DNA from 4 places in the Exiguobacterium sp. s145 genome. Region 2 is predicted to be linked to each of the others. Evidence: riboswitches for the same ligand, from Rfam matches in the RefSeq annotation. Region 2 holds a riboswitch; each other region holds the start of a gene.

Region 1 (5,216 bases), on a different contig from region 2:
CGACTCGAGCAGACTTGGCTTAAACAAACCGGTCGCGCGCCCGAAAGTCGGCACCGTCTTTTATGTCCACTTTGATCAGACGCCGCTCTTCTCAGCCGATGTCGCTTACAGCCGCCCTGCCGGTTATTTGAGTAAAGGCACAAAGTTGATTGGTCTGAAAGCAATCGACGATGACTTTTGGCAAGTCCGCTTGCCGAACGGAACAACCGGTTATGTCATCAATCCGTACATCGGAACAACAAAACCGGATATGCGTTACACCCAACAAGCGATTAACCGTCAAAAAATCTATACGGTCAAAGCAACATCGTCTTATTTTGCGACACCGGTCAGTCCGAAAAGTGCCGGATTGGTGGAACAGGGAAAACGTGTTTATCCCCGGTACCGGGTCGGTAATTTTTATGTCATCCAGTCCGGCTGGTCCCCTGTTTATCTGCCGGTCAGTGCCGTCACGGTCAAGACGGATACACGGATTGCACAGAAAAATACATCGCGCGGTGAAAAGTTGATTCAGGCAGCCGCCAAACACTTGGGAACACCATATACATGGGGTTCGCAAACAGCAGCCAACGGTGGGTTTGATTGTTCCGGACTGATTCATTACGCGACGAATGAAGCCGGGAAATACGGTGGCCGGACGAACGTCAGCGGCTACTGGTACGGGGCGTTCTTTACGAATCGACGGACGACAATCAGCAGCGGGAAACGGTCGGATATCGTCTTCTTCGAAAATACGTACACGGATGGACCGTCACACATCGGTATCATGCTCGATAATGAATATTTCATTCATGCCGGCGGCTCACAACTGCAAATCAATTCGATTTACGAACCACGTTGGCAGGAACATTTCCTCGGCTTTAAATCGATGTAACAACGAAAAAGGCGTATGGCCCCTTTCGGATCCATGCGCCCTTCTTTCCTTGATTTAGAATGTCATCTCGACGTACTTCGTCACTTGACGATCCTCCAGGTATAACTCGATTTGTTCCCGGTATGCTTTATAATGATCAGATGCGATATGCGCTTCCAGAGCCTCTTCGTCCCGGTACACTTCATAAAGCATGAACTGATGTTCATTTTCAATCGATTGATGTAATGTATAACGCAAGCAACCCGGTTCATTTTGTGCTGCTTTGTAGACTGTGCTTAAAATCGGAAAGACTTGATCGGCTAATCCTGCTTTGACTGTAAGAACGGCATTGACGATGATTTCACCCATATGTTGATTCCTCCTCTGATTGATTACCTCTATCTGTACCCGTTTTTACTCAAGACATACCGAAAAGGATGATTTCGATGCAAGAAAATTTATTCACCTACTTAACTGAGTATGAATCAGAGATGATTCGTTTACGCCGCGACTTTCACCGCCATCCGGAATTATCGTTTCAGGAAGTCCGGACTCCCGCTAAAATCGCCGCTTTTTATGACGCCCTCGGTATTCCTTACCGGGCGAACGTCGGTGGCAGCGGAATTGTCGCGACGCTGACAGGAACACGTCCCGGGAAAACAATCGCCATCCGGGCCGATTTTGATGCGTTACCGTTGCAGGAAGAAACCGAGTTATCGTTCCGTTCGATTCGTCCCGGTGTCATGCATGCCTGCGGACACGACGGTCATACGGCGATTGTTCTCGGACTGGCCGCTGCTTTTCATGCCATACAGGATGAACTGGCAGGTACTGTCGTCTTCATTCATCAACACGGTGAAGAAGTGTTCCCCGGCGGTGCCATCCAGATGATTGAGGACGGTTGTCTCGACGGTGTCGATGCCATCTTCGGCACCCACCTCGAAAATGATCTTCCGGTCGGATCAATCGGCTATCACAGCGGTCATACGTTATGTGCGATCGATGAATTTGAAATCGTTGTTCATGGTCAAGGCGGTCATGCCCAGGCCCCGCACCGGACACAGGATGCGCTCGTCGCCGGTGCCCAGCTTGTCTGCAATCTCCAGCATCTCGTCAGCCGGCGGGTTGATCCGTTTGAGCCGGCTATCGTTGCGATCGGTTCGTTCCACGCCGGAACGGCTCCGAACATCGTCACCGGTGAAGCCCGGATCGTCGGAGAAATCCGGACGTTCAATGAACAACTCCGGCACCAGTTACGTCAACAGGTGGACCTCGTCGCCCGGACGACCTGCACCGGAGTCGGCGCTGATTATTCGATCGATTTCACGACCGGTTATCCGTCGCTTTGGAATCATCCGGATGAAACACAGCTCGTCCAGGAAGCCGCCGGTTTTTTACCGGAAGCACAGGTTCGCGAGATGAAACCGATGATGGCAGCGGATGACTTTGCCTATTACCTCGAAAAAGTACCGGGCAGTTATTTCTTCACGGGCTCTGCAAAAACGGATGGGCGGACGATTTATCCGCAACACCATCCGAAATATGAAATCGATGAGCGGGCTCTACTGATTGGAGCGAAAACGTTAGGAGCGACCGTTCTTCGTGCCCTGCAAACATAAGGATTGACTTTCCACTTTTATGAATGGTATTATCATCCCAATGATAACGAACTTACATCAACTTCATATAACACTTATCAAGAGTGGACCGAGAGATCTGGATCGATGACGTCCCAGCAACCTGCGTACAGCAAGGTGCTACGACCAGCAAAGCGAAAGCTTTGGTTGATAAAAAGCGGCGACTCCTTTTGCAACCAAGCAAAGGAGTCGTTTTCGTTTTCTCACTGTCAGACATGACAGGATTAAGGCTCAAGAAGCCAAGGGAAAGGGAGAGATGACATGGAAAAAGCAACATTTGCAGGAGGATGTTTCTGGTGCATGGTGACACCATTTGAGGAACTGCCGGGGATTCACAGTATCGTATCCGGCTATACAGGAGGACATGTCGACAATCCGACATACGAGCAAGTCAAAACCGGAACGACCGGACATTCCGAAGTCGTCGAAATTACATTTGACCCGGCGCTGTTCTCATACGAACGGTTACTCGAACTGTACTGGCCGCAAACGGATCCGACCGATGCCGGCGGACAATTCCAGGACCGCGGGACACAGTATGCTCCGGCGATTTTTTATCATACGGAAGAACAACGCCTTGCAGCAATTGCTTCGCGTGACGCCTTAGCGGCGACAAACCGTTTTAAACAACCAATCGTCACCCGGATCGAACCGGCACACGCCTTCTATCCGGCGGAAGAATACCATCAGGACTTCCACAAAAAAAATCCGACGCACTACAAAAAAGACCGGAAAGCATCCGGTCGCGATGCCTTTATCGATGTCGCCTGGAAAGAAGAAGTCACTGTCTGATTCAGCTTCAAAAAGAGATCACCCTTTCACGCACTTTACCAGTAGAAGTGGCGTGAAAGAAATGATCTCTTTTTTTATATCTTTTTTTCTTCAGGAAATGACTTTAACATCTTCCACTTCTTCTGTATCCTCTGCGACCTGATACCGTTTCAGGACAAAGATGCCGCTGAGCATGACGGCCAGACCGATGATTTGACCGAACGACAACTCGACTTTCGGTAAACCGAACCAGCCAAAGACGTCGACACAGAGCGCAAAACTGAGTTGCGAAATCAGGACGACGGAAATCGCAATCGACGGTCCGAGCAACTGAATTCCCCGCATGACACAAAAGACAACCCCGACACCAACGAAACCGCCAAACAGATAAAGCGGTTCGACTTCGGCCAGCCCCGCAAGCGTTCCACCCCGAAAGAAGATCAATGCGAGCAACGACCCGAGCAGTCCGACAAAAAAGACTAATGTCGTCGTCGCCCAAGCACCGAAGGCATGACTCATCCGTGCATTTAAAACGGTCTGTAAACTGATCATCATTCCTGCGACGATGGCACAAAACATTCCGAGTCCCATTCTAATCCCTCCTATTCCATTCAGGCAAATGAAAAAATCAAGACGCCGGTCAACATCAAGCCGACACCGACCCACTGCCCGGTATTACTGCTTTTTTTAATGACTCCAAACCAGCCGTTCAAATCAATCACAAAGGCACACAAAATCTGGGCGACAAGTAACAGCGACATTGCCCATGTCATCCCGAGCAATTGAATCGACGTTAGTTCCGTCACGACGACCAGGACACCAAGCAATCCGCCGCTTGCGTAAATCAGCGGCAAAGTGCGGAAACCGCCGATTTTTCGGTCGCGGACAAATCCGTAAATTAATAAACAGCCGATCAGACCGACGAAATGGACGATCGTCACGGAGATCCATGGCCCTACCGCGTCACCGAGCCGGGCATTAAAGATCCCTTGCAATGCGATGAACAATCCGCTGAATAAAGCAAAAACGATTCCTTGCATCTTCATCCTCCTTTTTCTCTAATTATGAGTAGAACGTATTTTACACTCATTTGAAAGGACAAATGTCCTGAACCACAAGAAAAAGAAGCAGACCAGATCGGTCGGCTTCTTTTTCTTGTACGCTACTGGAGTGTCCGGTACATGCGTTCGATCCGTCCGAACGCATCATCCATCATCCGGTTAAACAGCTCCGCGACGGTCGGAACATCGTCAATCAAACCGGAAATCAGACCTGCATTGACGTATCCTGCCGTCTCGTCCCCCTCAAGGGCTCCTTTGATATGAAACGATTCGTTTGTCTGTTCCTGAAAAGCCGTGAGTGACGTCGGCTGCAGTGCCTCGACATACGGTCCGTTCAACACCCGCCGAACCTGTCCGACTTCACGACCGATGATTCGTGTTTCCAGATCGTCCGCCTGCACAAGATGTTGTTTATACTGCTCATGCACACGGGATTCCTGTGTCGCAATCAATCGAGTGCCGAGCTGCACACCTTCTGCTCCGAGCATCCAGGCAGCGGCAAGACCACGCCCGTCGCCGATGCCGCCGGCGGCAAGGACAGGAATCGTGACATGATCCGCAATTTGCGGAATCAAGGTCATCGTCGTCAACTCAAGCGGTGAATTGATGCCCGCCGCTTCGACGCCTTCCGCCACCAGTACATCAATCCCTGCCTGTTCAGCTTTAATCGCCTGTTTGACCGAAGCAACGACTCCGATCGTCTGGATCCCCGCCTGCTTTAACTTGGACAAAAAAGGAGCCGGATTACCGGCCGACAAGGATACGACCGGAATCCGTTCCTCAATCGCCAACTCAACCAACTGTTCGGCATGGGGCGAGACGCGGATCGCGATGTTGAGGGCAAACGGACGTGATGTCAAACGGCGTGTTGCTTCGATTAACTGTCTGACTTCA
Region 2 (5,216 bases):
TTGAGCGTCTTTTTATCTTTGTCTTCCGTCCGGGTCGCGATGATGTTGATGTAGGGTTTGGCCGTCTCGTTTTCATGGAGAATCGAATCCTTGATCGGGTTAAAGCCGGCATCGACGGCGATTCCATTATTGATGATCGAGGCTGAGACATCCGGCAGAACGCGTGGTGTCTGACCGGCCACGACCGGGACAATCTTCAGTTTTTTCGGATTCTCGACGATTTTATCGACGGAGCCGTTGCCGTCAAAGTCGTCAGGCAATTTAATCAAGCCGGCTTCCTGCAACAACAGCAATGCCCGACCCATGTTCGTCGCTTCGTTCGGAACGGCAATCTTTCCGCCAACCGGAATGTCTTTGACGTCCTTGACCTTATCCGAATAAATCCCCATCGGCGCGATGACCGTCGTCGCAATCGGCGACAGTTTTAACTTATGTTCTTTTTTGAAGGCGTTAAAGTAAGAGACCGTCTGGAAGGAGTTCGCATCAATCTCCCCTTCCGCCAGGGCGAGGTTCGGCTGGACGTAGTCGGAGAACTTGACGAGTTCAATCGTGATGCCCTCTTTCTTCGCTTTTTTCGCGACGTATTCCCAGACTTGTGTATCAGAACCGCTGACTCCGAGCTTGACCGTCTTTTGATCTTCTTCTCCGGAAGCGGCACATCCCGCAAACAATACCGTCGTTAATGCTGCACCAATCGCTAAACCTTTTTTCATCTTTCATCTCTCCCTTTTTTCTCTATTTGTAGTTGTTTAGTGTCTCCGAATTTTTCGTGCTAACAGATTGCCTGTCGTCTGTAACCCTTGAACCAAGATGACGAGAATTCCGACCGTGATGATCATGACCGTCGTATCAAACCGTTGGTAACCGTAAGTAATCGCCAAGTCACCAAGTCCACCGCCACCAATCGCCCCGGCCATTGCTGATGCGCCGATCAAACCAATCGTCGCAATCGTCAGGTTCAGAACAAGCGAGCTGAGCGCTTCCGGCAACAGAAAACGGAAAATCGTCTGCAACGGTGTCGCCCCCATCGCTTCCGCTGCCTCAAGGACACCGGTATCGACTTCAAGCAACGAACTTTCGATCAGGCGGGCAATGTACGGTGCCGCGTAAAAGACGAGCGGAACGATTGCCGCCTGTGTTCCGATTGACGATCCGACAATTAAACGGGTCAGCGGAATGATTGCCACGAGCAGAATGATGAACGGAACGGACCGGAAGATATTGACGATGCCGCTTAGGACATTGAAGAACGGAATTCGTTCGAGCAACGCTCCTTTGCGTGTCACGACAAGCAGAATCCCGAGCGGTAAACCAATCAATGTCGAAAAGAGTAATGACAGTCCAACCATCGTCAACGTCTGCAGAAAAGCAGTCCAGATGTCCGTGTAATTAACTAGCATCTGCGAGCACCTCCTCGACGATGACATCCGACTGATCGATATATTGTAATGCCCGCTTGATTTCCGTCGCGTCGCCAATCAGTTCAACAAGCAGACTGCCGAACGGAATGTTTTGCAGTTCCGTAATGCTGCCGTGCAGGATGTTGAGATCGACATCAAACCGTTTTGCGACCTGCGATAAGAGCGGTTGTCCCGTCCCTGCCCCGAGGAAGTTGATTTTGTAGATGTGATGGCCGGCATCCCGTTGATCGATGACTTTTTGAACCGAGGCCGGAATCTCATCCTGCATGACGGAGCGGACGAAGTTTTTCGCCGTTGCCGTCTGCGGGTTCGAGAAGACATCGAACACGGTCCCTGATTCAATCAGCTGACCGGCTTCAATGACGGCGACCCGGTCACAGATTTCACGGATGACCCCCATCTCATGGGTAATCAGTAAAATCGTAATGCCGTATTCCTGATTGATTTGTTTCAGCAGACGCAATATGTGTTGGGTCGTTTGCGGATCAAGAGCGGATGTCGCTTCGTCACATAACAGGACCGATGGCTGGGTGGCGAGTGCCCGGGCGATCCCGACCCGTTGTTTCTGTCCGCCTGATAGCTGATCCGGATAGTGATCAGCTTTATCCGCCAAGTCGACGAACTCCAGCAGTTCCGTGACCCGCCGCTCGACCTCATCTTTTTTGACACCTTTTAAGACGAGCGGTTTAGCGACGTTCGCAAATACTGTATTCGAATCCAGCAGGTTGAAGTGCTGAAAAATCATCCCGATGTGTTGCTTCGCCTCCCGTAACTGCTTCGCCGACAGTGTCGTCAAATCTTGTCCATCGACCGTCACACTGCCGGATGTCGGCCGTTCGAGCAGGTTGACGCAACGTAATAAGGAGCTTTTCCCGGCTCCACTGAAACCGATGACGCCGAAGATTTCGCCTTTTCGGATTTCGAGATCCACGCCATTCAGCGCAGCAATCGATTGATCATTTGTTTCATAGATTTTTTTTACATTTTTGAATGTAATCACCACTTTTTCCCCCTTCAAAATACAAAAAAGGTCTCTTCTTAAGAAACAAGAAGAGACCTGGATCCGCACAATGGCAGAATCCACTCGACTCATCTCTCAGACAATTGTCTGATGGAATTGGCACAGTGCTCATAATGAGTCTGTTGCCGAGGTTTCGTAGGGCCAGTCCCTCCACCTCTCTGGATAAGTGTTGCGGTATGAAATTCATATGTGTATTGTTGCCGGTTGAACTTATGTCGTAAAACTAATTTTTACACTACAGAAAGATCTTTTAAAGGTCAACCATATTTTCAAAAATAAACCATATGACCCATATCGATCAGCAACCCGGGACAGGACGGATTCCCGAAAGCTCTTCGACGCCGTATAAAGAGAGTTTGACAATCCCTTTCCGTCAATGCTATCATCTTCTCAATGATTAATCCGACAATTCCTATACGATATATCAAGAGTGGACGAGAGACCTGGCTCTAGGACTCCACGGCAACCTGCCGATCGGCAAGGTGCTCCGACCAGCAAAGCAATTGCTTTGGATGATACACACGAGAAACTCGTTTGCGTCCAAAGCCAAACGGGTTTTTATTTTTGAAATGGAGGACGAGATGATGAGTATGGTTTATCCTGTTATACCGGGTGCCGAAGCCTTTTCCTTAGGACGCGGATCCGTCGGCATTTTGCTCTGTCATGGTTTTAATGCAACGCCGCAAAGTGTTCGGGCTGTAGGAGAACAGTTCGCAGCACACGGTTTTTCCGTCCATGCGCCACGCCTGCACGGGCATGGGACGGATCTGCGAGAATTCGAAGCGGCGACGGCCGATGACTGGAAGCAGAGCGTCCGGGACGGCTTTGAACAATTGGCGGGACGATGCGAATCCGTCTTCATCGTCGGCCAATCGATGGGCGCGACACTTGCCCTGTCACTTGCCGCTGAAGGACTCCCGGTCGCAGGAATCATCACCATCAATGCCGCCTTGTCCGTCCCTGCCTACGAAGCCTTGTCGTTCACCGATTGTCCGGTCTATCTTCCGGAAAGTGTCCCTGATATCAAACAGTCGGCTTTTGAAATCATCTATGATCTTGTCCCCGCCGTCTGCGCTTCGGAACTGTTACGATTGATTGAGGAGACGCGACCACACCTCGCGACGATTCAAATTCCGACGCTTATTTTATATTCTGCCGAGGATCATGTCGTCCCACCGATCTGTTCGGATTATTTGTACCGGACGATTGGTGCAGCAGATAAGCGCAGTTACTGTCTGCTTGACTCCTACCACGTCGCAACGCTTGACCACGACCAAAAAACGATTGTCCGCGAAACGCTGCAGTTCGTCGAACAGTTCAGCCACTTGACACAGACCGGCTGAACCCCAAAAAAGCGAACGATTCTTCGGCCTGACTGCCGGGAATCGTTCGCTTTTTTGTATTGCTTAATTATGTTGTTGCTTTTTCCATTCCTGCAACGGTTGTGGTTTCCCCGGTACTTGGTGGCAATGGCGGCAACGTGGTTCATAGGACTCAGACGCCCCGACCAGAATGATCGGATCATTGTAGTTGGCCGGTTTTCCGTCAATCAATCGTTGGGTCCGCGATGCCGGATCGCCGCACGACAGACAAATCGCCTGTAATTTCGTCACGAATTCTGCGCGTGCCAATAATTCAGGCATCTTGCCGAATGGTTCTGCCCGAAAATCTTGATCGAGGCCTGCACAAATGACGCGTTTGCCATCTTGAGCCAGTGCTTCGATGACGGCGACAATCTCATCGTCAAAAAATTGAACTTCGTCAATTGCGACGATTTGCGTCTCTTCCGCCACTGCTGCATAGACATCACGGCTCGTCGCCATCGGAATCGCGATGACCGAATTGCCGACGTGCGACACGACGTGTTCCTCATGATACCGGTCATCGATTGCCGGCTTGAACACTTGAACCGGTAACTTTCCATACTGTGCCCGTCTGACACGACGGATCAGTTCTTCCGACTTGCCGGAAAACATACTTCCGCAAATCACTTCAATCCAACCATATTGATTGATCACATGCATCATCGTAAACACCGTCCTCTAAATTAGTCACTTTAACGAGTATAGCCCGAATCTAAATTGAGAAAAAGGATTGACTTCTAAAAATCAAAAACCCTTGCCAAATTCGCCACTTTCTTCATCTTCTCATTTCAACTGGTATGTATTTCCTGTACACTGAAAGAGAAGTTTCTTTGAAGGAAGGTGACTCCGATTCATCACATATTACACGAAGTCCTCCACCAATATGGAGCGTTCGGACTCGCAATTCTTCTGGCCGGTGGAATCGTCGGTCTTCCGGTTCCGGACGAGACGTTACTCGTCATGTCAGGATTTTGGATGCATCACGGTGATTTACCGCTCGTCGGAACGATTCTTGCCGCCTATGCCGGCAGTTGCATCGGTATGACGATCAGCTACGTGCTCGGTTTGAAGCTCGGAATGCCGTTACTGCATCGAATGGCTCCGAAATTACGGATTTCTGAAAAACATATCTTTAAAGCCGAAGCCGGATTTTTACGTTACGGAAAAACCGTCCTAATCATCGGTTACTACATACCGGGTCTTCGGCAGTTGTCCGCCTTTTTTGCCGGTGTCTCGAAAATGCCGTTCCGGATCTTCGCCACCTATGCGTATACAGGTGCTCTCATTTGGATCAGTGTTTTTTTAGGAGCCGGATATTTTTTAGGGCGTCATTTTTCCTTCAGTCTACTGCTCGAACATTTCGCGAACAATCCGGATACACTCCCTTACCTGGTCGGTGCTGCGGGTGCA
Region 3 (5,216 bases), on a different contig from region 2:
GCGTGTCTTGCCGTTTATCTTTCCCGCTTGCCGTCACAAGAAATTCCGTCGGACTGCTGTTTGTCCGAATAGCGAGGTTACCGCTTGTACCGGGAAACCAGTCCCGCGCTGCGAACTCTTGTTTGATGGCGCGGAGTTCTTCGTATCGTGTCAAAAATGTCATGCGTACACCTCCGTTGTCTGCAGATGATCCACAATGTCGTAAAATGTTTCAAACGGCGTGTACGGAATACCGTGCTGTTCGCACAGCGTAATCAGATAATCGCGGGCATAGACATGATCCGCTTGTTTCGCTAGTTCAAAATCCGTCACGGAGTCACCGATCGCGACGATGATATCGCCATCCTGCTTGAGCTTCCGGGCAATCGACGTTTTACAACACCCGCATTGATTGTTGCATGCTGCATCGCAAGTGTGCGGCCACTCAATACGAATCGTCTCCCCTCTGAAGTCACTGCCGTTGCAGTAAATCGCTTCATCTGTCAGTAACTCTTGAAGAATCGGTTGGACAAAAAAGTCGATTCCGCCGCTGACGATCGCAAAGTCAATCCCGTTCGATTTGGCAAAGGCGAGTAAGGTCTTAAAGCCGGGACGGATGACAGCCCGCTGTTCCAAAAAATCAATATAGTCCTGTTTGCGATCCGAGGGGAGCAACCGGAACATCTGTCCGACACCGGACTGGATGGACAATGATTGATCGAGGACACCTTTTTTCAACGGTTCAAACGCTTCCGGGGGAGCGAATTCTGTCATCAACGCAATGATATTGTCGTGTTCAGTCACGGTCCCGTCAAAGTCACATAAAATCCGGATCGTCATTTCGTAATCCCCCAGGCGTCGAGGGCGACCCGAAGCTCTTCCTGCCGCGTTGCGGCACTCGTCAAAGATTCACCGGCAAGTGCTGCGTCGAGGGCCTGACGGAAAGCGAGCACACCGGCCGCCGCGCCCTGCGGATGACCGTGAACGCCGCCACCGGCATTGATGACGGAATCAGTCCCGAAATCATGAACGAGCTGAGCGACGAGACCGGGATGAATGCCTGCCGAGGGAACCGGAAGAATCGTCTTCGTTTCTCCGATCCGTGTCGCTTCGACGGCAATTCCGCGCGCCAAGTCTTTGGCGAGGGCGACGTTTCCGTAAGGCGACGGGAACAACGTCAAATCGGCACCGGCCAGCCGCGGTAAAGTCCCTAGTAAAACAGGGGCTGCAATGCCGTATTCGGGGCTTGCGATTAAGGCTCCGCTTAAGGCCGGATGATTAAAGATCGGAACGGAAATGTCCGGATCAGCCGCCAATTCGCGCAGGACATCGAGTCCATATGTAAACGTATTGAGCAGGAAAGCGGTCGCACCGGCTTCGATCAAACGTTTCGCCTGATCCTTTAAGCCGAAGACGGGACCACTCAACGTAATCGCGTAAAGCGCCCGTTTGCCGGTTTTTTCATAATGGGCATTCAGGACTTCACGTCCGATCCGTGCCCGGTCAAGTGCCGGTGTCAACGGATTGTCGTATAGAATCTCATCATCTTTGACGAGATCGATGCCGCCCGCGAGCTGCGCTTCGAGTTGTTCCCGCAAAAAGGTGAGGTCCCGACCGATGACGCCTTTAAAGATGCTCATCAACAGAGGACGGTCGTGGACTTGAATCAATTGACGGACGCCCTCGATGCCGAATTTGGCGCCGGGGAAGTCAGTGGTGAATGAAGCCGGAAGCTGTAAATCTGTTAATTTGATTTGTCCGTCGAGCGACAGTTTGCCGAAGACTGTCGTTAAGATTGCTGAAAAGTCACGGGAGACGTTGTGTTCCGGATAACGGATCGTGATGTAGCCTTTTCCGTCGTGTTCTTCCGTATGAACAACTTGTCCTTTGAACGATTCAAGCTGCTGTTGTTCCAAATGATTTAAATCGGTCCACGAACCAACGGTCAAACCGAGCGCGATTTGTTCTGCCCGTTTTGGTAACTGATCCGTCGTTCCGAGTTGGTAGGTTGCGGTAATATACGTCATATCGACTGTCTCTCCCTTGTTGAAGAATACAAAAATGGTCCCTCGTCAATGACAAGAGACCATGAAAAATTGCGCGTGGACTCTTATCTGTCAGCGTAATAGCTGCAAGAATTAGCACCGTGCCAAGTGGTCGGTTGCTGCGACATCGTAGGGCTCGTCCCTCCGTCTGCTCTTGATAAGAATTGGATGAAATTGTGAAATCTAATTGCAATTTTTACATGAGATTCGTCACTTGTCAAACTATATTTTGAAAATTTATTTTTTTGAAAATACTTCTTCTATAGACGGTTCCGTTTTTGAAGCCACTTCACTAAAAAATGGAATTGACAGACGGCTAGCAACGCACGTAGTATTCAAATCAACATCAATCACACGACAACTACATATGACTCTTATCGTGAGTTGGCAGAGGGAATTGGCCCGAAGACGCCGCAGCAACCGACCATCCGGCACGGTGCTACATCCAACAGACATTCGTCTGAGAGATAAGAGGACGGAATATTCTGCCGCGCCTCTTTTCTTTGACGAAAAGAGGCGTTTTTTCGTGTGATCACCAAGGAGGAAAACAGAATGGGGTATCAAGCATTTACAGTACAGGACGCGATTGAACGGGTCCGGACAATTGGTTTGATCGGCAATGAACCGGTGACGGCAGAAGAAATCGGCGACGGGAATTTAAATCTCGTTTTCCGGATTCAGGCAGGAGAAAAACGACTGATTTTAAAGCAGGCGTTACCATATGCGAAAGTCGTCGGCGAAAGCTGGCCGCTGTCGCTCGAACGGGCCTGGATTGAACAATCGGCCCTAAAAGAATTCGCGAAAGTCGCCGTTCCGTTCGTCCCGCATGTCTACCATGCGAGCAAAGAAGAAGCATTCACAGTGATGGAAGATTTGTCGCACCTGACAATCGTCCGGGGCGGACTGCTTGAAGGGGAGGAGTATCCGTTGCTCGCGGAACACATCGGTTCGTATTTGGCGCGGACGCTGTTTTATACATCGGATTTTGCACTTGGACCGGTCGCAAAAAAACAAGTGGCGCGTAACTACTATAATCCGGATCTCTGTGATATCACGGAAAAATTAATCTTTACGGATCCGTTTTATGACGCGGAAACGAATGCGATTGAAGCAGGACTCGAAGCGGAGGTCGCCCGGATTTGGAACGACGCGGAGCTGAAACGGGAAGTCGCGAAGCTTGAAGCATTGTTCATCACGAAGGGCGATGCGTTATTGCACGGGGACTTACATACCGGAAGTATTTTTGCTTCAGCCGATGAAACAAAAGTCATCGATCCCGAGTTCGCCTTTTACGGACCGTTCGGTTTTGATGTCGGACAATTCATCGCGCATCTCTGCTTTGCCGCGTATCCGAACTATGCCGAGTTGCGGGAAGCACGGGTCAAGGATATCGACACGTTTTGGCTGACCTTTGCTTCGACGTTCAAAGCGTTATGGGAACGGGAAGCCGCCGAACCGTTCCGTTCAGCGGACGGGCTTGTTGACGATGTCCTCAGCACGATTTTACAGGACGCACTTGGCTTTGCCGGTTGTGAATTGATCCGACGGACGATCGGACTCGCACCGGTCGCCGACCTTGAGAGCATCACTGATGAAACAGAGCGACTCGAGCGGAAACGGCATGCGTTACGTCTTGGAGTGGCACTGATCAAACGCCGGACCGAATGCAAGACGTTCACTGATTTACGAAACTTCGATTTGACGGAGGAACTCAGCCGATGAGCCGATTCGTTCAGAGCATCATCTATGAAAACCGGACGGTGACGATTTTGGATCAGACCCGTCTTCCGGAAGAAGAACATTATGAAATCATTCATGACTTGGCGCAGGCGATTGACGCCATCAAACAATTACGGGTCCGCGGCGCACCGGCCATCAGTCTGTTCGGCGGATTCGTCCTCGTTCAGGAAGCGTTTCGGACGACAGGGACGCTGACTGAAGCAAAACAGGGGCTGTTGACGGTGTCGGCACAATTACTTGCGACCCGTCCGACGGCGGTCAATCTACGAAATGTCCTTGATGAGCTGAATCAGCTGATCGTTTCAGCTACGACGCTAAAAGAACTGCCGATACGTCTCGAACAAAAGGCATTGGAACTTTATACGACGGATGCCAAGACATCCCGTCAAATCGGGGTTCATGCACTGGAATTGTTCGAGTCCGGTGATCGGGTACTGACGATTTGTAATGCCGGATCAATTGCGACAGCAGCTTACGGAACGGCGCTCGCTCCGTTTTATCTTGCGAAAGAACAGGGGATTCCGCTCGCGGTTTATGCTTCGGAAACGCGGCCGCTCCTGCAGGGAGCGCGCCTGACGACGTGGGAACTGCAACGGGCCGGAATTGACGTGACCTTGATTACCGACAATATGGTCGCCCATACGATCAAGGAAAAGCAGATCACCGCCATCATCGTCGGAGCGGACCGGATTACCCGGAACGGCGATACCGCCAATAAGATCGGAACGTTTCAGCTGGCCTTGCTGGCCCGTGCGTTTGGCATTCCGTTTTACGTTGCCGCACCGCTCTCGACGTTCGATTTTACGAGCCTGTCAGGAGACGAGATCGAGATTGAAGAACGCGATGCACGTGAAGTGACACAACTTGCCGGAAAAGCGACGGCACCGGCCGGCGTAGCAGTCTTTAATCCGGCATTTGATGTGACACCGCATGAATTGATCACGGCGATCATTACGGAACTCGGAGTCATCGAGCATCCTTCCGTAGAAACGATTGAACAAATGGTTGGACAGCAAACAAACTAAACAGACAGGGGAGATCGAGATGAAAAAATTAGCATTGGCTGTACTTGCACCAGCGGTCTTACTGGCTGCTTGCGCGAATAGTGAAGCAACACCGGCGAAAAAAATCAGCGGTGTACCGGAAGGCGTTCAGGGAGGCGTTAAAATTGCCGTCATCCGGAATCTTGCGTCCGACGACCATACGAAACAGTTTTTGGACGGGGCCCGTTCGGAAGGGGAAGCGCTTGGTTTTCAAGTCAACACGTTCATTTCGGAAGGCAATGACGTCAAGTTTAAGGAGCTGGTCGCCCAAGCCGTCCAACAGGACTATGACGGATTGATCATCTCGCACGGCAAAGAGGATTATGCCTATGACATGATCAAACCGGCCATCGACAAAGGCATCAAAGTCGTGACATTTGATACGGTGACGAAGAAAAAAGACCAGACA
Region 4 (5,216 bases), on a different contig from region 2:
TGCAGACGCGTCACAGGTTCCACTTGTCCGAAGACTTCCTCTGTCGTCTCGCTGATTTCCTTGAATCCGTACGACGTTAAAAAGTGGCGGGCTTTATAGTTCCGGGATTCGACATACACTTCGATCGGAGAGGCTCCCTGCAATTCCAGTTCTCGGATCAACCGGCGTCCGATCCCGTTTTGTTGGTATTTCGGCAAGACATACAATCGGACGATTTCCCACGTTCCATCAACATCAATCGCGTGAATGAAGCCGACGATTTCCCCGTCAATCAGTCCGACGTTGAAATATTCTCCACGTGCTTCCTCCGCTGTCCGAATCGCCCGGACCACTTCTTCCTGCGGGTACGCTTCTTGAACGAAATGGGCTTTCGAGCGTTCTGAATAGATTTCCTCATATGTGTCCATCCAAGACGTGAGCGCAATATCATGAATGCGTGCTGCATCAGCCGGAACCGCTTCGCGTATCTCCATACCGAAATCCCCCTTTTCCTTTTACAGAATACAGACTCATGTTCTTTTACCCTTTTCTAGAAATTTCAGTCGTATCCCTGCAAAGTTCAGGAGAAACAAAAAAAGTTCAGAAACACCCTTTAGAAGGATGTTTCTGAACAATGAATTATGCGAAACGTTTTGCCTGCTCTTCAAGAGTAGCGGCTTTATCTGTCTGCTCCCATGGTAACTCGATGTCTGTACGACCGAAGTGACCATAAGCTGCTGTCTGACGATAGATCGGACGACGGAGATCAAGCATGTTGATGATTCCAGCCGGACGAAGATCGAAGTTTTCAGCAACCAGTTCAACCAGTTGTGCTTCAGGAAGTTTTCCTGTACCGAATGTATCCACCGCGATTGATACCGGATGTGCGACACCGATTGCGTACGCGAGTTGAACTTCCGCTTTGTCTGCAAGACCTGCAGCTACGAGGTTCTTCGCGACGTAACGCGCTGCGTAAGCAGCTGAACGGTCGACTTTCGTTGGATCTTTACCAGAGAAAGCTCCACCGCCGTGACGTGCATATCCGCCATACGTATCAACGATGATTTTACGGCCTGTTAATCCAGCATCACCTTGTGGTCCGCCGATGACGAAACGACCAGTTGGGTTGATGAAGAATTTTGTATCGGCATCGATGTACTCAGTCGGAATGACCGGTGCGATGACATGTTCTTTCAGATCAGCTTGGATTTGCTCAAGCGTCACTTCTTCTGCATGTTGTGTTGAGATGACGATTGTATCAACGCGAACAGGTTCATTGTTCTCATTGTATTCAACCGTGACTTGCGTCTTACCATCCGGACGGAGGTAATCGAGTTGTCCGTTTTTACGAACTTCTGCAAGACGACGAGCCAGTTTGTGTGAAAGTGAGATCGGAAGTGGCATGAGTTCAGGTGTTTCTTTCGTTGCATAACCGAACATCAGACCTTGGTCTCCTGCTCCGATTGCATCGATTTCTTCATCTGACATGTTTCCTTCGCGTGCTTCAAGCGCTTGGTCAACACCGAGAGCGATGTCTGCTGACTGCTCATCGATTGATGTCAATACAGCACAAGTGTCTGCATCGAAACCGTATTTAGCGCGTGTATAGCCAATTTCGCGAATCGTTTCACGAACGACTTTCGGGATATCCACGTAAGTTGATGTCGTGATTTCTCCTGCTACTAATACGAGTCCTGTCGTGACAGAAGTTTCTGCCGCAACACGTGCGTTTGGATCGGCTGCAAGAATTGCATCCAAAATTGAATCCGAAATCTGGTCACAGATTTTATCCGGGTGACCTTCTGTTACTGATTCCGACGTAAACAGTCGGCGATTAAGGTTTGTCATGTTTGACCCTCCCAAAAAAGAATTTGACGGTGTACTCATTTCCCCTAGTTGAGTGGGACGGTAAAATGAAAAAAACCTTTCCATGTCCAAAAATGGTCAGGGAAAGGTTGTGCGTTCTTCCTTTACCCTCTTATCGTTCGAAGTGTTTACTTCGCTTCAGGAGAGCACCTTTTCCTACATTAATGATGAAATTAATATAAGACGGTTGCCGGGTTTCTTCGGGCCTTGTTCCCTCCACCTGCTCAGAATAAGAGTATCCGTTACGAATTACATGATATAAACTTGTGCTCACTCTGTCAAGCAACGTTTTAATTTCTAGTCGAAAAATTTCGGGAGAGATGTTAAACTGTTAATGCTGAAAGCGTTTCCAGATAAATAGAAATCAGCGCATGAAAATGATTGCTCTATCATTAGTATGTCATATATAATAAATGTGTCATACTAATAGTAGAGCCAAAACCAACGTAGGGGAAAGGTGGGGTCAGGATGCCGATGACGGTCCTGAATATCGAAGAACTACTCAAGAAGGAGCATGTGTTCAAACAACTGTCTGTTGCTGAACTAGTCGAACATGCAATTCGCAACAAAGAAGGAGTTCTTGCAGAAAATGGTGCTTTGTCTGTAGAAACGGGGAAATTTACAGGTCGTTCACCGAAAGACAAGTTCATCGTCCGTGATGACTCATGTGAGATGCATATCGATTGGGGTCATGTCAATCAACCGATGGAGTCGGACAAATTCGAGCAACTGTTACAAAAAGTTCTTCGTTATATGAACGAAGCAGATCAACTCTACTACACAGAAGCTGCTGCTGGTGCCGATACGCATTTCACCCTTCCAGTGCGCGTCGTAACCGAATATGCTTGGCATAATTTGTTTGCGAAACAGCTGTTTTTACGTGAATATCCTACGGTTGCAGCCTTTGAACCGTTTACGGTCGTCTACGCACCACATTTTAAAGCGGATCCGGCGGTTGACGGCACAAACTCCGAGACCTTCATCGCGATGTCATTCGAACACCGGATCGTCTTGATTGGCGGAACGGAGTATGCCGGAGAAATCAAAAAATCAATTTTCTCTGTCATGAACTATCTTTTACCCCAACAAGAAGTCTTGTCGATGCACTGTTCAGCAAACGTCGGACACGACGGCGATGTCGCCTTATTCTTCGGACTCTCAGGAACTGGTAAGACCACGCTGTCTGCTGATGACAGTCGCCAATTAATCGGTGACGATGAACACGGTTGGTCTCATGACGGTGTCTTCAACATCGAAGGTGGCTGCTATGCGAAAACAGTTAATCTGTCACGCGAAAAAGAACCACAAATCTTTGATGCGATCCGCTTCGGAACCGTTCTTGAAAATGTCGTCCTCGATGATGCGCGGATTCCGGATTATGATGATACTTCATTGACTGAAAATACACGTGCCGCTTACCCGATTACAGCAATCGACAACATCGCCATTCCGTCACGCGCCGGTCACCCGAAAACGATTGTCTTTCTGACGGCGGATGCCTATGGTGTCTTGCCTCCAATCAGTAAACTGACGAAAGAACAAGCGATGTATCACTTCTTATCCGGCTACACATCAAAACTGGCTGGAACGGAGCGCGGCGTTACAGAACCGGAAGCCACATTCTCGACGTGCTTCGGTTCACCATTCCTGCCGTTGATTCCGGAAAAATATGCGACGATGCTCGGGGAACTGATTGATCGTCACGGTGTCACAGTCTATCTCGTCAACACAGGCTGGACCGGCGGCGCTTACGGTACAGGAAGCCGGATGAAACTCTCCTATACACGAACGATGGTCAATGCGGCCGTCAACGGTCTGCTTGCAGACATCCCGACAGAAGAACATCCGATTTTCGGTCTGCATATGCCGATTGAAGTACCTGGTGTTCCGACTGACCTGCTCAATCCGGTAAAAGTTTGGGCAAATCCATCCGATTACGAACAACAAGCGACTGCACTCGCACAAAAGTTCACACAGAACTTCGCGCGTTTCGAAAGTGCGACCGATGCCATCAAATCAGCCGGTCCTCGTGTCTAACATCATACTGATACAAAAAAGGTTGAGCTCCGTAACGGATGCTCAACCTTTTTCTGTTAGACGATTGAATCGGTTTTGTCTTTTAAATGGAGTTCCTTTTGCGCAAGCCAAACTTGACTCTCTTTCAGTAACTCATAAGCCCGGTGCTTCATAATCCCGAACCGATTACTGAGCATCTCAAACCGTTCAAACTCGCCCCGGTCTGCGCTGATCGCAAGCAACAGGCAATCGCGAAACGGGTGATCTTCCCCTTGCAAGACATTTTTCAAAGCCGGTTCAATCGGAAGCTGATCGATGATTTCACCGATATCCACGGAAAGCAAGGCATCGATGTGTGACAGTAAGCCGATCATGTAGGCACTTTCTGCTTTCAGTGTCTTCGTTTCCGTCGCAAACAGTTCGCATAGTTTTGCGCAATGCAAGGATGAACGCAATAATTCGTCCGACCATTGATACGGACTCGCTAGTTTCATCTCACGCAAGACGATCAACGAAATCCAGCTCTTCAGTTGGGAAAAGCCCAGCAAGGAAATTGCTTGACGGACGGAACTGACCATGTTCCGAAGACCGATGCCCGGAGAGTTGATCAATTGCAGTACTTGCACACTGATGTAAGGATTGCCCTCGATTTCATCCACGACGTCATCATAATGGTCATCCGTATCAAGCCACTTCAACATTTTCAACAGGACAGGCACTTGCGGAGGAACGGCCTTTCCTTTCATCAGCATCGGTTTGGCGTAAAAGTATCCTTGGAACCAGTCATACCCCATCGCAAGGCTTCGCGTGTGGTCCTCGTGTGTTTCAACCCGTTCAGCCAAAAAGCGGATATGCGGATAGTTCCGTTTTAAAATATGTAAGATTGCACTTTGTTCGCGTGGATTGATGGCTTCGATATCAATTTTTATCAAATCAATCAAATCAAACAGCTCCGGACCGTGGTGACGCAACAAATCCGTTACGAAATCATCAAGCGCCAGGACGAAGCCGGCTTCTTTCCATTTTTGCAGCGTCTGGAGCATCATCTCATCGATCTGAACCGTCTCCAATACTTCAATCACGAATTGAGTCGGATCCAGATGATCAATCAGTTCAGACTGCAACAGATCGCCTGTGAAATTAATGAATAATCGTTTTCCTTCTGCTACACGGTCTACTCCGAGATGAATCAGTGTATTCGTCAACACATCCATCGTCGCCAAGTCACCATCAAACACTGCAGGTGTTTCAACGGAACGATAGAGCAGCTCAAAAGCGTCAATCGAACCAAACCGGTCTACAATCGGTTGTCGCGCAAGTAAGATTTCCATCTCATATATCCCTTCTAAATCCGT

The links. A riboswitch is a leader RNA that binds a small molecule or an ion and turns the genes downstream of it on or off. The one in region 2 is predicted to bind S-adenosylmethionine.
Positions count from the first base shown of each region.
Region 1: it holds a riboswitch for S-adenosylmethionine, as region 2 does, so the genes downstream of both, msrA (peptide-methionine (S)-S-oxide reductase MsrA) here and KNQ07_RS06110 (alpha/beta hydrolase) in region 2, are expected to answer to the same signal.
Region 3: it holds a riboswitch for S-adenosylmethionine, as region 2 does, so the genes downstream of both, KNQ07_RS15430 (2,3-diketo-5-methylthiopentyl-1-phosphate enolase) here and KNQ07_RS06110 (alpha/beta hydrolase) in region 2, are expected to answer to the same signal.
Region 4: it holds a riboswitch for S-adenosylmethionine, as region 2 does, so the genes downstream of both, metK (methionine adenosyltransferase) here and KNQ07_RS06110 (alpha/beta hydrolase) in region 2, are expected to answer to the same signal.

Region 1 is NZ_JACSMV010000010.1:10,654-15,869, forward strand. Features, by position in the region: gene KNQ07_RS09250 (SH3 domain-containing C40 family peptidase) at 1-874, shown strand, start outside; gene KNQ07_RS09255 (putative quinol monooxygenase) at 929-1,222, opposite strand; gene KNQ07_RS09260 (M20 metallopeptidase family protein) at 1,300-2,472, shown strand; SAM riboswitch class I at 2,544-2,647, shown strand; gene msrA (peptide-methionine (S)-S-oxide reductase MsrA) at 2,752-3,282, shown strand; gene KNQ07_RS09270 (DMT family transporter) at 3,373-3,852, opposite strand; gene KNQ07_RS09275 (DMT family transporter) at 3,873-4,301, opposite strand; gene KNQ07_RS09280 (NAD(P)H-dependent flavin oxidoreductase) at 4,424-5,216, opposite strand, start outside.
Region 2 is NZ_JACSMV010000004.1:62,458-67,673, forward strand. Features, by position in the region: gene KNQ07_RS06095 (MetQ/NlpA family ABC transporter substrate-binding protein) at 1-713, opposite strand, end outside; gene KNQ07_RS06100 (methionine ABC transporter permease) at 750-1,400, opposite strand; gene KNQ07_RS06105 (methionine ABC transporter ATP-binding protein) at 1,390-2,421, opposite strand; SAM riboswitch class I at 2,508-2,611, opposite strand; SAM riboswitch class I at 2,861-2,964, shown strand; gene KNQ07_RS06110 (alpha/beta hydrolase) at 3,027-3,785, shown strand; gene KNQ07_RS06115 (thymidine kinase) at 3,849-4,469, opposite strand; gene KNQ07_RS06120 (DedA family protein) at 4,647-5,216, shown strand, end outside.
Region 3 is NZ_JACSMV010000030.1:7,815-13,030, forward strand. Features, by position in the region: gene KNQ07_RS15420 (methylthioribulose 1-phosphate dehydratase) at 1-163, opposite strand, end outside; gene KNQ07_RS15425 (2-hydroxy-3-keto-5-methylthiopentenyl-1-phosphate phosphatase) at 160-819, opposite strand; gene KNQ07_RS15430 (2,3-diketo-5-methylthiopentyl-1-phosphate enolase) at 816-2,006, opposite strand; SAM riboswitch class I at 2,087-2,188, opposite strand; SAM riboswitch class I at 2,396-2,498, shown strand; gene mtnK (S-methyl-5-thioribose kinase) at 2,577-3,746, shown strand; gene mtnA (S-methyl-5-thioribose-1-phosphate isomerase) at 3,743-4,789, shown strand; gene KNQ07_RS15445 (sugar ABC transporter substrate-binding protein) at 4,809-5,216, shown strand, end outside.
Region 4 is NZ_JACSMV010000009.1:925-6,140, forward strand. Features, by position in the region: gene KNQ07_RS08665 (GNAT family N-acetyltransferase) at 1-473, opposite strand, end outside; gene metK (methionine adenosyltransferase) at 619-1,827, opposite strand; SAM riboswitch class I at 1,955-2,081, opposite strand; gene pckA (phosphoenolpyruvate carboxykinase (ATP)) at 2,314-3,882, shown strand; gene KNQ07_RS08680 (EAL and HDOD domain-containing protein) at 3,939-5,192, opposite strand.